4 regions of the Sporosarcina pasadenensis genome follow, and region 4 is predicted to be linked to each of the others. Evidence: riboswitches for the same ligand, from Rfam matches in the RefSeq annotation. Region 4 holds a riboswitch; each other region holds the start of a gene.

Region 1 (5,148 bases), on a different contig from region 4:
GGTTCCCCGAAGGATGCAAAAATTGATGATACGTTGATTCAACAAATAGTTGAAGATTCTATTAAGAATGTTTCTGAAACAAATACAGTAACAACTAGCGAAAAAAAAATAAAGGTGAAAATAAAGATAGAGAAATACTAACAGTGAATTTCTTAAAGGATACAAACAGTCTTATAAATGAAGTGGTTTTATAAGTGTGTGAAGAAATGTACTTAAACTAACGGGTGCTTAGTTGAAGAAATTTTTTGCTACTCTAAATCCACTATTATAAAATAGAAGGAATATAAAAGCTGTGATGGGGTGTGTACATTGGCTGAGATAATTCCTTTCAAGACAAAGCAGCAGTTGGAAACAGAGAAGGCGAGAAAAGCTATCTGTGATTGGGAAGATTATTTAAAATGGGAAGAGGCTAACTGGCATAATGTAATAAATAATGATGAAAACAAGGTCGATTTATCAAAGGAAGAGGTCGACTGGCTAAATGACTGGTTGCAGAAGAACGATGAGTAGTTGATGAGATTTTGGATATTAATTACGCAGAGAAATTCTGAAGGATTTATTTAAACGCAACACAAATACAACACAAGATACTTATAAAGGCTGTAACAGCAACGTATTTTGGCATATATACACGTCTGTCTGTTAGATGAAAAGTTAACTCAATAAGAAGTGAAAATAATGACCGTAAACGTTGATAGCACAGCGTTTACGGTCATTATTTGTTTTTCATAGAATATGTTCAGGAATGAAAGGAAGTGAAATCATTTCACAAAAATTTTACACATTCGAAGTACTAGCCATGTCCTCATATAGCTGTACTGTCCTGTTAACAGATTCCGTATCAAGCTCCTTAACAACATGAGCATAGTGTTTGAGTGTGGTTTGTCTCTTAAAGTGTACAATTTCGTTCGGGAAGTCCCAAATAAACGAGTGAACGTTCAAAAGTGATACTACATTTTAACGAACGATTTTCTAATATGAATTTCATTTAAATTGTTCAGTTCGTAAAAGTGTACAATTACGAAATTACCTTAAGTCTAATAATTTTATCTTTTGCAAACTCCTATTCTTTTAAACGGTGATTCAATGCTTGTTTTGTTTTTTTAAATAGACCAGCATTGTCTCATTTGGTCCAGCCAATTACATTAGAATGGAGGGGATTTGCATGAACGTTTTTCTAAAGGACTATCAATAAATGAATAGTGTGATACAATAGAACCACCTTCTGACTATATTATGATGATTTCGGATCAGGAAAAAGGTTGGTTGGTTAGCAGGATGTCATGAGTGTAAAGTTGTTATTCTTCAGGGGAAAGTATATCTTTCTCCAAAAATAAAACCACTAAAAAACTGTATTGAATATAACAAGGGGCTTCGTAGCATAAGGCTCAACGCTATAGATATGTTGAAAAAGGAAAGTAATGGTACGCTAAATAAAAAAGAAAAACTAGTATTGGGAAAATGGAAAAAAGACGAGGTATTAAATTTGGTCCCCAACTAAACCTAAATTCGATAATGAAATAAAAATGGGAAGTTCTGATTTGAAAAGACGGCTGAATAAATAAAGGTGCTGTCGGGTGACTGAACCTCTCACTAGGTCACGATGTATGCGGTGAAATATAGATAGTTAGTTAATGAATTTACTTCCTTGTTATGAACTGCACTATGTAATTGGGTGGTTGTGTTTTACGTTGACAGAGGACTTACTTTTAATGTGCTATTAACATATTTAAAATCATGACGATAGATATAGTTAGAAACACCTTCGATAATGGCAAACTTATTGAAAGATAAGGACGCAAAGCCACGGGTCTAAGGCTATGGAAAGAATAGCTATGACAGCCGGGTTACCGAAAAGGATTGGATAAAATAGGATTTGCAAGCTGAGTAGTTCTTTTTAAATAGATCTATTTACTGCTATTTCTTAGCCCACCAACCTTTTGGTGGGCTTTTTTTTGGTGCTGCGTCTGCGGTATTCGATTTGTACACGTTAGGGTACGTATGGCTTTATAAGGGGACAACCTTGAGGAAGGTTTCACTAATCTATACTCATTTAAAAAGGAGATTTATATTATGACAGTTGAAATAAAGAAGGGGTTACTTGAGGAACATATCCGTTCTGTTTTGGAGTTAATTGGTGAAGACCCAAATCGTGAAGGATTAATGGATACGCCGAAACGAGTTGCCAAAATGTTTGGAGAAGTCTTTGCGGGGGTTGGAATTGATCCGGAAACGGCGTTAACAACAACGTTTGAAGAGTACTATGAAGGAATGGTTGTTGTGAAGGATATTACATATTACACATTTTGTGAACATCATCTGATTCCGTTCTTTGGAAAGGCGCATATTGGCTACATTCCGAATGGACGAGTTGTTGGGTTAAGTAAATTTGCCAGACTTGTTGAATTGGTGTCGAAACGACCACAGGTACAAGAGAGAATGACCCAACAAATTGCTGATGCCATTATGAATGTATTAAGCCCTGAAGGCGTGATTGTTAGCGTCGAGGGACAGCATCTTTGTATGTGTGCAAGAGGAATAAAGAAGCCGGGTAGCTCTACTGTAACTACAATAAAAAAGGGCGTCTTTAAAGAAAATACTGCGTTAGCGGAAGAATTTGAAAGGTCTCTGCTACGAAATTAGGAGGTATGTTACCAATGCTTTATTTATCACGTAAGATGTATTTCTCGGCCGCTCATTATTATCGAGTTGATGAGTGGAGTGAAAAGGAGAATCAAAGGCTGTTTGGGCCATGCAGTAACCCACATGGACATGGACATGATTACATCCTTGAAGTGATGGTCAAAGGAAAGTTAAACAATGATTCTGGGATTGTTGTGAATATTACGGATATCGATAAAGTTGTAAAATCCTTTGTCCAAAAAGAATTAGATGGAAAGTTTTTAAATAAAGAAATTCATTATTTCGAAACTCATATGCCGACAACAGAGAATATCATTTCATATATATGGAATTCGTTGGATGGAAAGATTGATAATTGTCAAATTCATAAAATTCGTTTGCGAGAAAATGATTTCTTATATGCTGAAAAGGAGGAATCGACTTTGGTTCGATTAACACGAAAATATCATTTTTGTACTGCACATCGTTTGCATAGCGATCAACTAAGTAATGAAGAAAACCGTGAAATCTTTGGGAAATGCAATAACCTCTATGGTCACGGTCATAACTACTATCTAGAGGTAACAGTTAGTGGGAAGCCTGATCCGATAACTGGTATGGTTTCGAATCTTGCTGATATTGACCAGATAGTTGAACAAGAAATTATGAAAAAGTTCGATCATAAGAATCTGAATTTAGATACCGAAGAGTTTAAAGAATTAAATCCAACCTCAGAAAATATGACAATCGTTATTTGGAATCTTCTCTCTCCGAAACTCAGGAATCTATTCAAAATTGGATTATTTGAAACGGAAAAGAATTATTTCGAATATTACGGTCCGGAAATGGAATAAGCAGGATGACTAGTAAATCCTTATTTGGAAAAACAATTGCAATTACAGGTTCTAGTAAAGGGATTGGGAAGGAAACAGCAACTTTGCTTCAGGGGTTAGGAGCAAACCTGGTATTAGGAAGTCGTAGCAATTCCAAATCGCTGAATGGAAATGCATTGGAACTTCCACTTGATGTCACGAACGAGGAATCAGTTAAAAACTTTTTTTTACAAGCAATTAATCAGTTCGGCAAAGTGGATGTATTAATTAATAGTGCTGGGGTTGGAGTATTTGAAAGTATCGTAGATTCGTCAACTGAGGACTTTGATAATATGCTTTCTATCAATTTACGCGGGACATATCTTACGTGCAAACATTTTGGTAGACATATGGCTGAACTAAAGAAAGGCCATATTTTAAATTTAGTTTCAATTGCTGGAACAACCGCATTACCTGGCTGCGGAGGGTACTCAGCTTCGAAATTTGGTGTAGTAGGATTAACGAAAGTGCTACAGACTGAGCTACGTGGGAAAGGTGTCCAGGTTACATCTGTCATTCCAGGTTCCGTAAGTAGTAGTTTTTGGGACGATATCGAAACAGATCTCGACACCACAAAGATGATTCCGACAAATACTGTTGCAAAGCATTTAGTTTATTTAATTACTCAACCGCCAGGGGCATTTATTGATGAAATTACCATCATGCCACCTCAAGGTATTTTATAGGGAGGGGCTACCGTGAGACGGCTATTTGGTAAAGTTTTTAAGGATTTTTCAAAAGTAAATGACCAACCTGTCATGTCTCTCCCCTCTGAGTTGGAATTCACAGACATAAATAGTATGACGAAAAGGGGATTTCTAGCGAAGAAGTTGTCTAAATACGTTGGGTTAGGGACTGATAGGACTCAAGGAGATTATTTGTTTTACTTATCGTTTTCCAAAAAAACATTTCATAACCCAGATAATGAAAATGAACTTGTTCTCTTTTTAAGTGAGCTTATGTTGAAGTGGAGTGAACAAAATGAAGACATTCCACTTCAAATTAATCAATTAGACGTAGAGAATGAGACTCAAAATGCTATGCTGAAAGCTTTTGAAATCTATAAAAAAGACTTATTTCGTGTCCCTGATCCATCAGACAAAAAACATGAAATGTCGAAATTATCGCGGCATCCTGATGAGGGTAAGTGGGAAGTTTATCGTGATGTAATTTTAGCGGCTACGCAAGGTAAGTTTACGCTATTAAGAAAAGATGAAATAAACGGATATATAGCAGGAGACGTTTTTTGTGAAGGGACGATAAAAAACCGTTCAGATATCCCTAAATGTAGAAATCGCGCTAAAGAAAGTCTTGAATCGAAAGATCTTGCCAAAACGCAAATCATGAGTTGGTTACTTGTTCTATCAGAAGCCATTACGAACACGATCAAACATGCTGAAGAAGGAAAGATGACTCTGATTGAAAATGTTGAGAATAATGAAATTCGATTTGTGATTGAAGACAAGGGGCCAGGCTTTTTGTTAAGTGATTTGCCGCAGATGACTTTATTGGCTGGATACTCAACGAAGAAATCAATGGGACAAGGGTTTACTCTAATGATGAAGATGGCAAAGCATGTCGCACTGCATACCTCTCAAACAGGCTCAACCATTATCTTGACTTTTGACTCGAGCAAAGAGAAGGAGAAGAAATT
Region 2 (5,148 bases), on a different contig from region 4:
GCCGATGCCGTAGATGATGATTCTCGCCGCAAACAGATAACGAATGAACTGGCTGCCGCTAAGCATATAGTGACGAATTCAGCAATTACGATTGTGGATAAAGCGATGCGATTGGTCGGAGCCAAAAGTCTTCAAATGTCAAATCCATTGCAAAGGTATTATCGTGATGTAAGAGCGGGTCTACATAATCCACCGATGGACGATATGACGATTTCAAAATTAGCTCAAACGGCAATTAAAGAGGCCGAGTCAATGTAAGCAATTACGCCGGAGGCTTTATAAAGGAGGAATCGAACTTCATTCCTCCCCCGATCAGCGGGCGTTTGAAAACCCGCTGATCAGTAAAGCACATTCATCCCTATACCTATAAAGGCGGGAGTCTTCTGTAGCTGACGCTCAGCTTAAAAATATTTGCTGAGTGAAGATAAAAAAACAGCAGCTTTACTTACAAGCTGCTGTCCAAAATAATGATAATCTAGGTTTAAAGGCATGTTAATAGATGTGCGAGACCTTCTCCTCATTGATCGTCTTATGAAATTTTAGCCAATGACGTTTCTACTGCCTGTTTTAAATCAGAAGGCTCTAGCTCATATGTAAAACCTAATAATTTTTCACCATTGAAGAATAAAGTTGGCACGATTTTCACTTCGCGTTCTATCGCTTCAGCCGTAATCGCTAAGCTTACATCAACATTTTCAAGGCGTTCCTCTTCTTGCAAAGTGTATTTATCGACAAGTAATCGTTTTAATTCTTTATCTGATAGATCATGCCATTCTTGTTGTGTTTCAAGTAGTTTACCTATCACGTCTAATGTTTCTGTTGGATTCGCATTATCAAATGTCCAGTGAATTAATGCACCGCGGAGAAGTTCTTCGCGCGGTTTATCGTATAATTTCACAATTACTTCGATTTGACCGTTTTCGATATATGGGGGCAATACTTCTTTTGCTAAATGATAAATTCTTGCACTGCCGGGGCATGCTAAATTAATAAAAGCCTCTAGTTTCAAAGGTGCATCCGCACTGCCGAATTTCAGATGATCATTTTTAATTGACATATTCAATCTCCCCTTCCAACATTCTATCCTTAATATATACTATAATTATAGGTATTGTAAACATTGTAGTTAAGAATACTTCGTTAATGAAATAAATACAAATGACCCGGATGAATTTATTCATACCGATTGCCATCTTTAATGCCATGCTTTTCAGCTAGATCCTTGAAGGTTACCTCAGTTGTTTCCCGATCTTGTTGAACCTCTTCAAATTCGGCACTTCCCATCACCGTCACCCCCATTTATTTTTAAGTACAAAGCTTTGTTACACTGTTGAATTGCGCTACAGGCGGACGCTTTCCAATCGAACAGCGAAGGGTTCGATTTGCCGTATTTCTGCGTTCTTTGCAGAAATTAAGGCAGCCCTTCCTGCTCGCAAAAGCCGTTCTTCGTAACGGCTTTCGCAGGAGTCCCCGCCTTCCGCTTCAATCAACGGAACTCCTTAAATCGACTACGAAGTCTAACAGTGCTAAGTACAAAAAAATACTCCCGATTTAGAGAGTGTTTACTTTACTGCGATATGATAGTTGGACTTTATTTTAAACGATTTTCTATTTCTATTGTTGGGAAGTAATCGCCGTACTCGTTTGATTCTTTTTCCGTGCGATTCATACTGATTGTTCCCACACCCACGTATTCGATTGTCAAAGTTTCCCAACCTTCATGATCCAGTAATTCATCTGAGAGTTGGCTATATCTTGTAACGGCTAAATCTTCTGCGGATAATCTATCATCTGTTGCCATTTTTATAACAGCTTTTAATTCTTCATTTTCAATAGTCACGCTAACTAACTTATCGTCAACACCTACGCCATTGTAGTCAATAAGTTCAGTAACTTCTTCAATAGACATACCTTGTGATTCTTCCTTAGCAGGTTCTTCCTGAACAGGCGTTTCTTCTTCCACAGGTTCTTCTTCATTCACTTCTTCCTGCTCAGGCATTTCTTCTTTGACTGTCGCATCATCTTCGACAACAGCCGGCTCTTTTGTGCCATCTGCACAAGCAACCAATAACATAGCAGCCATAAATAAGATGAATAGTTTTTTCATGTTGATCTCCTCCGCATCCAATCATAACTAAAAATAGGAGGATTGTGAACCGACATGGTAACGCCAGACGAATTCATCTTTACAAAGGAGTTCATGCAAAAGTGATACAGGAACGTCATAGGTATTTGACGATTTAGGCGTTAATAAGCGTGTATTTACATTTCTTAGAAAAAGCAGATCAAACTAAAGCAAAACAAGTCGGAGACCGCGTGTCGATCAATTAAAAGTATATTGGACAACACTTTGTGCTAAAAAAGAGTATATTCCCCGTTCGCACAAATAGAAAAAAATCCACATCCTATGTATAGTACCTAATAATTTGCCATTCGATTTTTCCTTAGTTTATTATAATAATTCAATTTAAATTGACTTTGCTTTGGAAAAACAGACCTTAAATTTTCAGAGGCGTAAGCTATCATAAGTATCTGTCATTTCAAATACAAATTATATTAATAATAATTCTTAGATATCGTAGTAAGCTCCTGTAAAATAAAAATCAGCAGAAAAAGTAAGTATCAATTAATAATTGCTATCTGATTTCTACCGTTTTCTTTTGCTTTATATAACGCATTATCTGACTTCTCTATAAACTCCTCAACGGTTTCCTCATTGTAAATAGATACACCAATGCTAATTGTAAAATGAATACGTTCATTTTTATAAATGAACTCTGTTTTTTCTACAGCCTCACGTATACGTTCTGCTATTATTAACCCTTCAGCAAGATCGGTGTTTGGAAGAATAACTGCGAATTCTTCTCCGCCCAAACGAACGAAGACACCAGCAGAGTTTCTTACGTGATTATCAATAATACTGGAAGTATGCTTAAGAGCTTGATCCCCACATTGATGACCATAATTATCATTAACTTTTTTGAAATGGTCTATGTCTAATATCATAAAAACTAAAGAACTGTTCGTCCTTTTACTAATAGGAATAGTTCTTTCCATAAAAAGCTCTAAATATCTTCGATTATAAGCACCAGTCAATGAGTCTATAATAGTTAGCTCTTCTACTTTTAAATATAATTTATGAGATTTGATAATGAAGTATCCAACAGTTAGAGCAATAGACCAATTAATCAGCGAACCTAAGATAAGAGCATTAATTTCGCTATTATCAGGTTTAATTTTCTGACTAAACTCTGTTGTGTACTTCAATAAGCTATAAATGACTCCAGCCCCTATAGTTACTTTCCATTTAGGATACATATTTATAATATAGATAATCGGAATCAGAGCGAGTGACCATATAAATGGATAATGTCCACTCGCTTCCTCAGACAAAATTGTATCAATAAAAATAAGGACAGCAGTAAATAAAAAAATTAATGAGTATTTAAAACATTTTCTTTTCAATTATTCCCTTACTCCTTTCGGTAACCCAGCCATCATAGCTTAATGCTTTAGATCTGTGGTTTTGCGTCATTATCTTTCGATAATTTTGCCTTTATCAATAGAGTTGCCTTAGTATATAAGTATACAACAGTTAGATACTTCCAAGGCTAAATAAATCTGTCATTGACTCTTAGTGGTCTAAACTGCTCCGTTGTTTAACAAGACTCATTCCATTAAATGGCTCGTTTGCGAAGTAACAACATTATTAAAACATTCAATTTCAATCGCCAATTATAACATTTCCTATATCGAAATGCAGTTTTTGATAATCCGTATGATATGAAGTAATAAGCTCTCCATTCTTCATTAGTACCCTTTTGGCTAGGTAATGGATAAAATTATGTCAAGGATTGTACAAAGTGAAAACTGGGGAATTTTAAACCGTTATTATTGAGGATTTTAACACTGATATTCACACCCTGGTACATTTATTTTCATTCAGAGGTAAGAAAGATGGCAGAGGCGGTACATTCCGATGGCTGTAATCAGAGTGAGATTCTTTTTTTGTGATTCCTGGTGCACCGTGCCCCAGTCAACAGGGAAGTACCCCTTATCGAGGGCTTGTTTTTCTGGAAAGAGATGCCTCTAGACAGGAGTTGGTCATTGTATCATCCAAGTCTTCAACGCCGAGTTTCTTGGTGCTGCGAACGGCATCGGAAACAGTATTCCTTGAGTGTCCAGTGCTAGAACTGATTGTTCTATGACTGATTCCTTCAAAATAAAGTTCCGGAATCCTCCGACAATTAATTATAAAAAAGTCTCCTGTACATTATTGTCATGCGTATTTGCATGCAAACTAATTATACAAGAGGCTATTATTTAGATTGGTGGCCTCCTGTCCCAAAGACAGTGGCTCTTTTCCTCGTACTTGGTGGCTCAATACTCCGCATAAGCGGCTCTATTCATCCGCAAATCAATATTGGATTCGATATGATTAATTGTCCTCATTAATTCGGAGGCGTCTACAGGTTTACTGAATAAATATCCTTGTCCTAACGTACAGGATTGCTCTTTTAGGAATTGGAGATGCTCCACACTTTCAATTCCCTCAGCCAATACATTCAAGTCCAAATCTCTGGCGAGGTGAATGATTGTCTTCACAATCGCTTGATCGACTGGATTATGGGTCGATTCTGAGATAAATGATTTATCTATTTTTAATATATCCAAAGGAAAATTCTTCAAATGATTCAAATTGCTATATCCGGTTCCGAAGTCATCGATACTGATAAGTAGACCGAGAGATTTTATTCGTTGAAGAACACTGATTGTATGCTGTACGTCTGCCGTCATGCTTTCAGTGATTTCCAGCTCCAAATACCGGGGATGGAGTAGGGTATCTTGTAATATTTCAGCTATGACGGAAACGAGGTTGTCTTCTTGAAATTGTTGCATTGAAAGATTGACGGACATAACTAGGGTTGGATGACCTTCGTTTTGCCATGTTTTGTTTTGCATACACGCTTCCCGAATGACCCAATTGCCGATTACAGTTATTTCACCCAATTCCTCCGCAACAGGAATCAGCTCATTTGGAAATACTAGACCCAGCTCAGGGTGTTCCCATCTAACAAGTGCTTCAACCCCGACAACCTTCCCTGTATTCAAATTCACCTTTGGCTGGTAATGAAGTCGTAATTCGTC
Region 3 (5,148 bases), on a different contig from region 4:
CTTAGGTCCGTCAGCCAAAAGAACGCCACCTCACTTCGCGTGCACGTCTTCAACGAATGAGTAATTTCTTCGATGATCAGCTTGGGGCTTTTACCGGCTGAAAAGCTGTCCATCAGATGGTAGTGCGACATGATATGCTCCACCGTCTCCTGGTATTTCTCATTCGTTTCAGCCAGCCGTTGATTCATTTGCAATAAATTCTCGTGCTGTGTTTTTAACACTTTAGCATTACTAGCCAACTCTTTCGTAAGGCCAGAAAATAATCTTACAAGAAATGTCGTCAATAGACAGACAAGATAAAAGTATGAATTCTCCTCCAACAGCTGCGACCACTCAGCAGCACCACCTAACTGATAAGCAATCAAGGTCGCACTGCCGAGGTAGAAAGTGAGAATCCCCCAACAAAATATCGGCGTCAGGAAGCTTGCCGCAACAAGAACCGGATTCAATGCATACCAGATAAATGGACTTGAAATGCCTCCCGTGGGAAGTAATAATAGCGTCAGACCAATCGTTTCAGCGCACACGCTTAGAGTCAACATCGTATGATTTTCCACGTATCTTTTTTGGATGTCCGTGATGATCCAAGCCGCAATAAGGAGTGACACGATCACGCTTACTGTAAAATACAACGGAGATTCCATGCCCGCTATGAAGAAGAAAGAAGTTAATCCGAGCGAAACATAACGATACAACAGCAATAATCCCATATGATTCGACGGACGCTTCTTCATCCTCAAAAAGAATACATTAACCAACGACATACGCTTTTCCATTTCCAGTCTCTTTATTCGGTACCGTTGGTGCATCGGTTCTCGGTTCAAACGTATAGACATACGCTCCGTCCACTATGAGATACAACTGGCTTCGATCATTTCCATTCTCATAGAAGAAGATCGGTTGCTCTTTCTCATCCGCAATTTTCAGCAGTGATTTAAACGTATCGAACGGAATAACCGTCTTACCAGTGAAGTCAATTAGTTGGGAAATTCTGATCATCCGGCTGCCATACTTTTTATTGAGCTTTTCCGACTCTGATTTTACAGGTCTCACTCGCCCAGTATCCAAATACTTGAACGAAAATATGATGGATAATAAAAGAATGACGGACAACACTGTAGTAGTAATCCTCACGGTAATCAAAGGAAGCGTCAATTCCAGCAAACTGAATGGATTGGCAGTCGTTTCACTTTCATTAAACTGAACAGCCGTCGTAAAGCTCTTCTCGCTAGCAAGCTTAATTTCATCATATAAATAATGAAATATCAGCTTATCCTGAACTTGCAGTTCCCTTTCCATGTCTGCATACTGAATGACTCCATGAATTGTCGGAACGACTTCAAGGTCATACTGGGATTGTCGGACGCCCGTTTCTTCCTCCACTTGCGTAATGAATGCGTTTAATTGGGTCAAGTCTATTTTATACACATTGTCGATAACGGAAATATCCTTCCCTTTTTGTTCAAAGGTTTGTTTGCTTTGCAGTGGGTACGTGCGTTGCCAAATATCTCCCGCCTTAACAATCAACTGAATATCGTAAGTTCCCTTAGCGAGCACTTCTTCCTCCGATTTGATGATCGTCTTCAAATCTAAAGGAATCGCAGCTGTGATTTTCTTAAAGAGAGTATCTCCGACGTCGACCGTTCCTCCTTCCGGATAAAGGATGTTAGGCGACATCGTTGCTTTGTACGCAAAGGCCGTTTCGATATTCGATGTACTGTCGACAAGCTGAACGGTTGTCGTTTGTGGTGTCATCCATGAATAAATGGATAGTGCGCCTATGATGAGTAATAAAGGCAGCAGCGATAAGAATAGCTTCTTATTATTCTTTTTTAGTACAGTAGCCAAGATTCCTTTCAGCTCAATCACCCCTATTGTGAGTCATCTACACTTTCTGTCTGTTCTGCTTTTGGCAGATTGTTTTCTTCTATAATTATAGTTTCTTCATTTGCATCTTCTTCCGTCGAATCCTGATTTACTGATTCTTCATCTACTTCCACTTCTACCTCTCCACCTTCTTCCGAGTTTCCATTCATTTCTCCTTCCCCAACGACTTCTACATCTTTTTCTTCATCTTTCGCTTCCCCAACACCTTCATCAATTTTTTCTTCGCCTTCTTCTACTTCTCCATCTGCTTCTTCTGATGCTTCATCTTCTTCAGACTGTTCTGTGCACCCATCCACTTCCTCTACATTCGGTTCCTGGAAACTCGTATCCTCAACTACTTCTTCATCTACTATTACTTCGTTCACTTTCGACTGATCTGTACATTCATTTACTTCCTCTACGAATGGTGGAATCATTGAAGTGATATCTGCTCGTCCCGATTCCCAACTGGCAGTTATCCAAATCTCCTTACCCGATAACTCTGGTGCTTCTCCGATGAGTGTAAATACTCTCGCTTCACCAGCTGCCATTGTTGAAAAGTACCCATCCACACCTAGTGAGTCACCACCCATTACCATAATGTTTTCGATATCCACATAATCATCAGTATTGTTTTTCAATATGAATATCCTACCTTCCCAACCCGTAATCGCAATAAGCGCATCATCCTCTGCGACTACGGATATCACGACATCGTTCTTGATTTCCGCCGTCGAAAAACTAGTACTTTGTAACAAAAGTGCAGAAACTGATAAAAAAAATGCGGCTAAACTTAACTTGAGCTTCAATCGGTCCCCTCCCAGGTCATAATAATAGCCCAATTAAACGGAACAAGATGTCCACATTTAATCAGGCCGGTTGCACCAGTTACTCCATACATCCAAGGTGCCCATATAAAGGATGTACTTCATAGTTTCCGTGATACTATTTGTTTATATGGTTAAGTATAACCAAAGTAATAAGAATAATTCGTCGATTATTGCTGTACCTTCCATTCTATTTTTGTCGAAGAGATGAATGGATTGTCACTAACTTCAAATTTAATCAATCCTGTTATGCCTAGTAAATAAATTCATATAAAAAACTGTAGACTTCACGTAATGTACGCTACATCTACAGTTTCTAAGGTTTCGTATATTAAAACCCTTTTACTATTATTATCGTGCGTCTGCACCACTAACAACAATGTTTGGAGTAAATTTCTTGATTTGTGCTTTATCGGATACTTCTACTTTTACAGAAACGTTTCTTCTAGTATTGTTAGTTGTATTAAATCCTTCAAATTTCGCTACTGTTTCTTTGTTGATCTCAGTCCAATTCTCCGTAGCACCTGTTCTGACGAAAAGTTTTACACCCTCAGGTAGTTTCTCTTCAGTATTAATTGTTACAGTGACATTGTTTTCCGAGTTGTTTTTAACCAAAAACAAATTATTCCAAGTGTATTCACTGTTCTTTTGCATACCAAATTTAGTTCCGTGAGAAAAATCAATTTTCAATACCCCATCCTCAAGCTTCGATGCAGCGTGCCCTGGCTCAGGAAGACTAAGAGCTAAGAGTGATTCGTGCGTATTTGTTACTGACCCTGTCATCGCACTTGTCACTTTCGCCGAGGAATATGACATTGCTGCCATGATGCTCGACATTGCTAGTAGGAACACTACCATTAACAACCCTTTTTTCATCTTCATCTGTAAATCTCCTCCAATAGTTTTATTCGGCTCTTCGCCGTTGTTGGAACTATTTTTAGTATAGGAGCTTTCCAAATGGTTATCCTCACTCTATAGTGTTGGATTTTACGAACGTTAGTCTACTTTCGATAATCTACTTTATAGACCCCAAATTACTACATACGTAGGAGCGTCGTATACTTTCGTACACTATCAATTCCACTTTAGAGGGCATTATCTACAATGCATTTACAATAAAATTAGAGGCAAGGAGGGGTTGCATGAAGCTATTTTCAAAATTACTTAACGCCGTCTTAGCAATTGGTATCTTATGTACATTAATAGCCGCAGTCGGATCAGCCATAACAGGCAAGCCCGTTTTGCTAACCGTCATTCGTTCAAACAGCATGTACCCTGTTTGGGAACGGGGCGACATGGTCATCATTAACAATCTACAAGAGAAGGACCAGGTTGAAAATGGAGATATCATCTTTTTCAAAACGGAAAAAGGGAGTCTTGCTAATAAAGGATGGATTGCTCACCGGGTCATTGACGGTAACGCGGAGCAGGGTTTCGTTACAAAAGGGGATGCAAATAAAACTTCCGATCAGCAAGACGGGGCAGGAATGATTGAACGGCAAATGATTGCAGGCAAGGCATTCACGATTGGAACAAAGCCAATCGTCATCCCGAAACTAGGGTACTTATCGCTTTGGGCGGAAAAGTATCAAAGCAGCCCCTACACCCTTCCTGCCATTGCAGTAGTGATAGCCATTATTATTGGAATCGGAGAATTACTGTCCGGCAAGAAGAAACACCGGAAGAAAAATAAAGGGATGGATTTACAACTCATCTATATAGTAGGTGGATTAACGATTGCCGTCATCATGGGAGCAACGATGCTCGCTTCCAGTCAAACATTAAAACTTGTCTACCAAGTATCCGAAGACAGCCAAGGAGTCCTTATGGGCAGCGCGGTCGGCATTTTAAAAGTTGGCGAGACGGTAACAAATCCATTATCCGATCTTTCCAATGGAGGATTCTTCAAATTAATCGGAGCAATTACAACGAATGATAAACAGGTAACGCTAAGCCATAACAGCTTATCACTGTCTCCGGGTCAAAAACTCGAAACAGAATTCACCGTAAACGCCGAAACTCCCGGTTCATACGACACTACAATAAAAGTAGGATTGTTTTATCCGTTTTTACCGTCTTCCTTAATTTACTTCCTCGCACAAAAAAGTTACTGGATAGCACTTGCAACTGTTTCATTGGTGCCGGGCTTGCCCCTAATTGTCTATCCATTCATTGATGGAAGGATGAGAAGGAAAATGATTAATGTGGTTAGGAAGAAAAAAAGGAGGATGCGGGCAGTGTTACCGTTTTAAAGAATTGTGTCTATGCCTGTAAAAGATGTATTTATGACCATTCAACAGTATGAATGAATAGTCAATATTGGCTGCATACACAATTTTTATTAATATCTTTGCCTATATTCAAAAACACAAAGAGCCATCTAAATCATCGCAAAAGTCGATGGTAGATGGCTCTCTCAGAAAAGAGGCTTCTAACTCTTTGGGGATGTTCCTAC
Region 4 (5,148 bases):
TCGCAAAACATATTCCAGAAACGATAACTTACAGTGAGAATAACTTGGATGATTTATTGAGCCGCTATCAGTCTGTCTACGTCAAACATGATACGACGGGCCAGGGTAGAGCAATTTTCAAGATTCGAAAAAGGGACGACGGGGGCTACTACTTAAATGGATTTACAATTCAAGGAACACCTATACAAAAATCCGTATCGAGAGTGGATGAAATTCAGCAGCTCCTCCATCCATTTATTAACTTAGGCAGAGTAAGCGGTCTCTATATTATTCAAGAAGATATACAAAGCTACACCCAAAATGGACAGCCTTTTTCTATTCGGGTTCATGTTCAAAAACTGAAAGACAATTGGGTAATTGGCGGGATGTACGGGGTATGTGGAACGACCGAAACCGGTCTAGTTACAGAAAATGGGATTGTAAACCCCCATAGGGGCGGTGAAGTAATGACCGTTTCCGAAGTATTATCGTACACAAAATTCAACAATATACAAGAGGATACAGTAAAGAAGATCGAAGAGGTTGCAATCGAAGCAGCGAAGGTCATCAATTCCATTTTACCAAACAGAGAATATGGAATTGACTTCGGTGTCAATCAAGAGGGAACACCTATAATATTTGAAGTGAATACAACACCAAGCATCCGCTCATTTGCAAAAATTGAAAACACAGTCATTTGGAGACGAATTGTTGAGATACGTAAATTGCAAAATGAAGAAGATGGAACCAATCATTGAACATTAGGCGGTCTATGATAGAGGTTCCCTTCAAGGGGTCAGCTTGTTAAACTAATCCATTATGAGCTCCCACTCAAGGATGGATTATTTTTATTGTGGAACGACTACTATGCCGATTTCTCCAGCTTTTTCGCCAATTTTATTGCCGCTAACCACATTAAGACGATGAAGACTCCAGAAACAAGAATTGTTAACACGCTACTAAATCCACCCGGCTCTCCGAAAACAACCGATAACAAATTGGCAATCCCGCGTGAGGGCGATGGAAGTCCAAGCCAATGAACGACCCACGGCATGATAAATAATCCAGACAAGACACCAAGGACAAAATAAAAGGTATATTTCTTCATCATTTGTCCCTCCTCGCCAATAAATGCTGTTTTGGCCGATTCTCTCTATTACAATATGATGAACCATACAAGAAAAAACAATGTCATAAAAATAATGCCAATAATTGAAGAGATTTTTGCGTATTTGATTGCCCCATCCGAAATGTCGGGATCCTCGTTATACATCCAACGTTTCCCCCACAAAATCGCATCCTCCGGATATTGATATTGTAGAATAAAGAGAATATATAACGGAATAGATAGAATCAATCCAAAAATGAACGTCAGCATACTGTCCCCTCCAAACCCTTTCTGAATACTACTTATACGAATTTCGAAGTTGGAAGTTTCAGTAATTACAAAAAATACAGTCCACCGCTTTAAAAAAACTCATCCATCAGTTGATAGTAATCAACTCTAGATTCATCCACATCCGTAAATCCATAGCCCGCAAGAAAGAAAGGTACGTATTCCTTGCCAAAATTACTGGTGATGCTTCGTATCGCCAATGCCAAATCTTGATATTTGTCTGCAACCCCAGCTCTTCCCCAGTCAATAAAGCCGCTCACTCTTTTATTTTCCACAATGACATTTGGCAAACAATAGTCACCGTGAGTGAAAACGAGATCTTCGTTTAATGGCCTGTTGGTAATGAGCTCTTTAAAAAGTTCGGTTGCTTTCCTTCCTTTTCGCCCCTCGTCAAAATCATCTTCATCGACTAATTTATGTTCCACTCTATTCTTCGCTTCTTCTATTTTCATATCCAACCTTTGATCATATGGACAATTGTCGATAGGCACACGATGAATTGTTTTGAGTCCAGATCCTAATGACTCCAACACGGTAGGCAAATATTCTCGATGTGATTGATCAGAAGCATTGACACCTTTTATTTCAGACATTAACAAGTATTCGTTTGCCTCGTCCTCCCCGTAGAATAGCACACGTGGCACAGGCAGCTTCCCTTCCAACCACTCCAATTTTTCCTTTTCATCGAAGAGACGTTCAACAGAATCTCTCGACTGCACTTTCAAGTATTGATTCGAATGAGAACTTTTTAATAAGAAGGTCTTCGCTTCCGAATGGCCAATCGTAATCGGTTCCCACGAGAATCCATTAGTCAATTTCGCTAAACTTGAAGGAACTTCTATCAAATGAAACACCGCCATTTCTATTCTGTAATTCTTTCGACTTCCGAGAATGCAGAAGTTTTCATATGAAGGTCCCGTGCAACTCGTATGATGCAGCTACATACATAATCTTGAATCAGATCATAATACATCGTTTTAGTCATCTGTTTCCTCTGCCCCAACATAAATTAATTCGAGCTTAAGATATTTATGAATTAACAAATCACCATTAGCATAATGATAAAGACTAGGTTTTTGGGAAGCTTTGAAATATGACCACTATCTGGACACTTGGGTTATATGGAGCTAGTAGTGTAACCGGCCCTCTTAATTACCTTTGTAACATTATTTATGAGGAGGAGTACAATGAACAAGCAACAGAGTAAAAAATTCGGTGCGGTTGTTCTAGCAAGTTCTTTAGTCTTTAGCTCCATTGCACCGACAATTTACGCTGCGCCTAATCCCGGTAAAGCAGAGGCTTCTACTGGCAGAACAGAGCTAAACAAAATCACAGGTGTTACTACGTTAAACCCCATTCCTGCCCGTGTAGACAATGCGAGTACAGTTCAACTAAGTGGTACTGTTGTGATTGATGGTCCAAAGCTGGAGCTAAAAGTAAATGGTAAAGTTGTAAATGCAGAAACGACACAAATTTCTGATAAGCGTTGGGCATTCAAATATGTCTACCCTTTAAACTCAGTAAATCTGTCTGAAAAGAAGGATGAGCAAATCACTGTTGAAGCCTATACAGTTTATCCAAATGGAAAAAATGCAGGCGCAGTCCATACAAGTGCTCAACCCGTTAATCAGACTGTTGATTTAACTCCACCTGACATTACTTTTAATGACTACAATAAAGATTGGACGAATCAAAGCATCACTGTTTTTGCTAGCATCAATGAAAAGGGTACACTTAATCCAGTCAGCTATACTTTTAATGAAAACGGCAGCTTTACCTTTATCGCTACGGATTTAGCTGGAAATACATCTGAGAAGACAGTGACAATTGACAATATTGATAAGGAAGCCCCTGAAGCTGAAGTTTCCTATTCCACAACTTCCCCAATCAATACGGATGTCATTGCAACTATTAAAGCAAAAGAACCAGTAACGTACACCAATCTAGATGAGTTACCGGATACAATGGAATTTGACAGTAATGCATCCACTCTTAAGTTTACTGAAAATGGCAGTTTTGAGTTAAAATTTAAAGACAGAGCTGGAAATACAGGGTCGGTCCATGTGACAGTTAAAAATATCGATAAAGTTGCTCCTGTCGGTTCACTTGTATATTCTAAAACCGAACCTACAAACGAGGATGTAACGGCAACTCTTACATTTACTAAACCTGTTACATTTAAAAACCTTGAGGATTTACCAGACACAGTTACGTATACAAAAGTGGATGATCAAACGTACACGCTTACTTTTCCAGAAAATAAAAATGTTAGTTTAGAGTTTGTAGATGCAGCCGGAAATACGGGCGAAGTGGAAATAAACGTAGCAAATATCGATAAAATTGCTCCAACTGCCAAGGTACACTATTCAACTGATAAGCCAACAAATCAGGACGTAGTAGTGACAATTGAACCTAGTGAAGATGTCACGATCCTTAACAACAATGGTTCTCCTAGTATTACCTTTACTGAAAACGGCAATTTTGAATTTCTCTTTGTTGACAGGGCCGGAAACACTGGGACTGCACAAGTAAATGTTGATAATATAGATAAGATTGCCCCTATCATCACAATTAGTGAGTATTCAACAGAATGGACGAATCAGGATATTACGGTTACTGCCAGCACAAATGAGGGATCACTAAATAAAGAAAGCCACACTTTCAAAGAAAACGGCAGTTTTGAATTCATTGCTACAGACCTTGCTGGGAATGTTACACGATATACTGTCCATATTACCAATATTGATAAAGTTGCGCCGGAAATTACAGTGAAACCTTATAATACAGACTGGACAAATCAAGATATTACGGTTGAAGTAAGCATGAATGAAGAAGGCGAACTAAATACGACAAGCCATACCTTCACAGAAAATGGCACATTTACATTTATTGCGAGAGATCGTGCAGGAAATATAACTGAGCTTCCAGTTACCATTTCAAATATTGATAAAGTTGCACCTGAAATAATCGTTGAAGAGTATATTACTAGCCCCACAAATCAAGATATCACAGTAAAAGTGAGCATGAACGAACCTGGCACATTAAACGCAGAAAGCTATACTTTCAAGGAAAATGGCGAGTTTGAATTCATTGCTACTGACCGTGCAGGGAATGAAACAAAGAAAAAAATCGTAATCTCGAATATCGATAAAGTTGCACCAGTTATCACAGTACTCAGTTACAACACTTCACCGACAAACCAGGATGTCATTGTAACCGCTGAAACTAATGAAGGAAAACTAAATGCAACAAGTCATACATTCACGGAAAATGGTTCATTTGACTTCATTGCAACGGATGACGCAGGAAATATAACTGTTGTAACCATTACGATCACCAATATCGATAAAACACCTCCAGTTATTACGGTAAATCCTTACAATACAGATCCAACAAATCAGGACGTGGTTGTTACTGTAACGACAAATGAAGGGACGTTAAATACAACTACTCATACCTTCGAAGAGAATGGTGAATTTAGCTTTGTCGCAACAGACGAAGCAGGAAATGTAACTGTTGTAACCATTACGATCACCAATATCGATAAAACACCTCCAGTTATAAGCAATGTTGTCAATGGATTCTCTTATAATACCAATGTGGCTCCTACCTTCAATGAAGGGACGGCTTTATTGAATGGAGAAGCATTTACCTCTGGAACAACTGTTTCTGTTGAAGGCAGCTATACTTTAGTGGTGACTGATGCAGTAGGAAATGAGTCAATTGTTTCCTTTACAATTGATAAAACAGCTCCAGTTGTGAGTGGTGTAGTA

What was found. Region 4 has a riboswitch for cyclic di-GMP ahead of AB1K89_RS12280 (Ig-like domain-containing protein). Riboswitches for the same ligand answer to the same signal wherever they lie in the genome.
Region 1: it holds a riboswitch for cyclic di-GMP, as region 4 does, so the genes downstream of both, folE (GTP cyclohydrolase I FolE) here and AB1K89_RS12280 (Ig-like domain-containing protein) in region 4, are expected to answer to the same signal.
Region 2: it holds a riboswitch for cyclic di-GMP, as region 4 does, so the genes downstream of both, AB1K89_RS00415 (GGDEF domain-containing protein) here and AB1K89_RS12280 (Ig-like domain-containing protein) in region 4, are expected to answer to the same signal.
Region 3: it holds a riboswitch for cyclic di-GMP, as region 4 does, so the genes downstream of both, AB1K89_RS09260 (hypothetical protein) here and AB1K89_RS12280 (Ig-like domain-containing protein) in region 4, are expected to answer to the same signal.

Annotation. Positions count from the first base shown of each region.
Region 1 is NZ_JBFEGM010000001.1:62,793-67,940, forward strand. It holds gene AB1K89_RS00340 (topoisomerase) at 1-141, shown strand, start outside; gene AB1K89_RS00345 (hypothetical protein) at 310-510, shown strand; cyclic di-GMP riboswitch class I at 1,764-1,855, shown strand; gene folE (GTP cyclohydrolase I FolE) at 2,074-2,643, shown strand; gene AB1K89_RS00355 (6-carboxytetrahydropterin synthase) at 2,658-3,476, shown strand; gene AB1K89_RS00360 (SDR family oxidoreductase) at 3,482-4,180, shown strand; gene AB1K89_RS00365 (ATP-binding protein) at 4,193-5,148, shown strand, end outside.
Region 2 is NZ_JBFEGM010000001.1:77,061-82,208, reverse strand. It holds gene AB1K89_RS00430 (acyl-CoA dehydrogenase family protein) at 1-258, shown strand, start outside; gene AB1K89_RS00425 (thioredoxin domain-containing protein) at 530-1,057, opposite strand; gene AB1K89_RS00420 (hypothetical protein) at 1,592-2,107, opposite strand; gene AB1K89_RS00415 (GGDEF domain-containing protein) at 2,623-3,465, opposite strand; cyclic di-GMP riboswitch class I at 3,482-3,565, opposite strand; gene AB1K89_RS00410 (sensor domain-containing protein) at 4,381-5,148, opposite strand, start outside.
Region 3 is NZ_JBFEGM010000005.1:209,839-214,986, forward strand. It holds gene AB1K89_RS09250 (sensor histidine kinase) at 1-776, opposite strand, end outside; gene AB1K89_RS09255 (DUF5305 family protein) at 751-1,848, opposite strand; gene AB1K89_RS09260 (hypothetical protein) at 1,872-2,675, opposite strand; cyclic di-GMP riboswitch class II at 2,732-2,814, opposite strand; gene AB1K89_RS09265 (hypothetical protein) at 3,045-3,575, opposite strand; gene AB1K89_RS09270 (signal peptidase I) at 3,836-4,945, shown strand.
Region 4 is NZ_JBFEGM010000008.1:90,579-95,726, reverse strand. It holds gene AB1K89_RS12300 (YheC/YheD family protein) at 1-737, shown strand, start outside; gene AB1K89_RS12295 (hypothetical protein) at 845-1,087, opposite strand; gene AB1K89_RS12290 (hypothetical protein) at 1,136-1,357, opposite strand; gene AB1K89_RS12285 (APH(3') family aminoglycoside O-phosphotransferase) at 1,447-2,220, opposite strand; cyclic di-GMP riboswitch class II at 2,446-2,529, shown strand; gene AB1K89_RS12280 (Ig-like domain-containing protein) at 2,563-5,148, shown strand, end outside.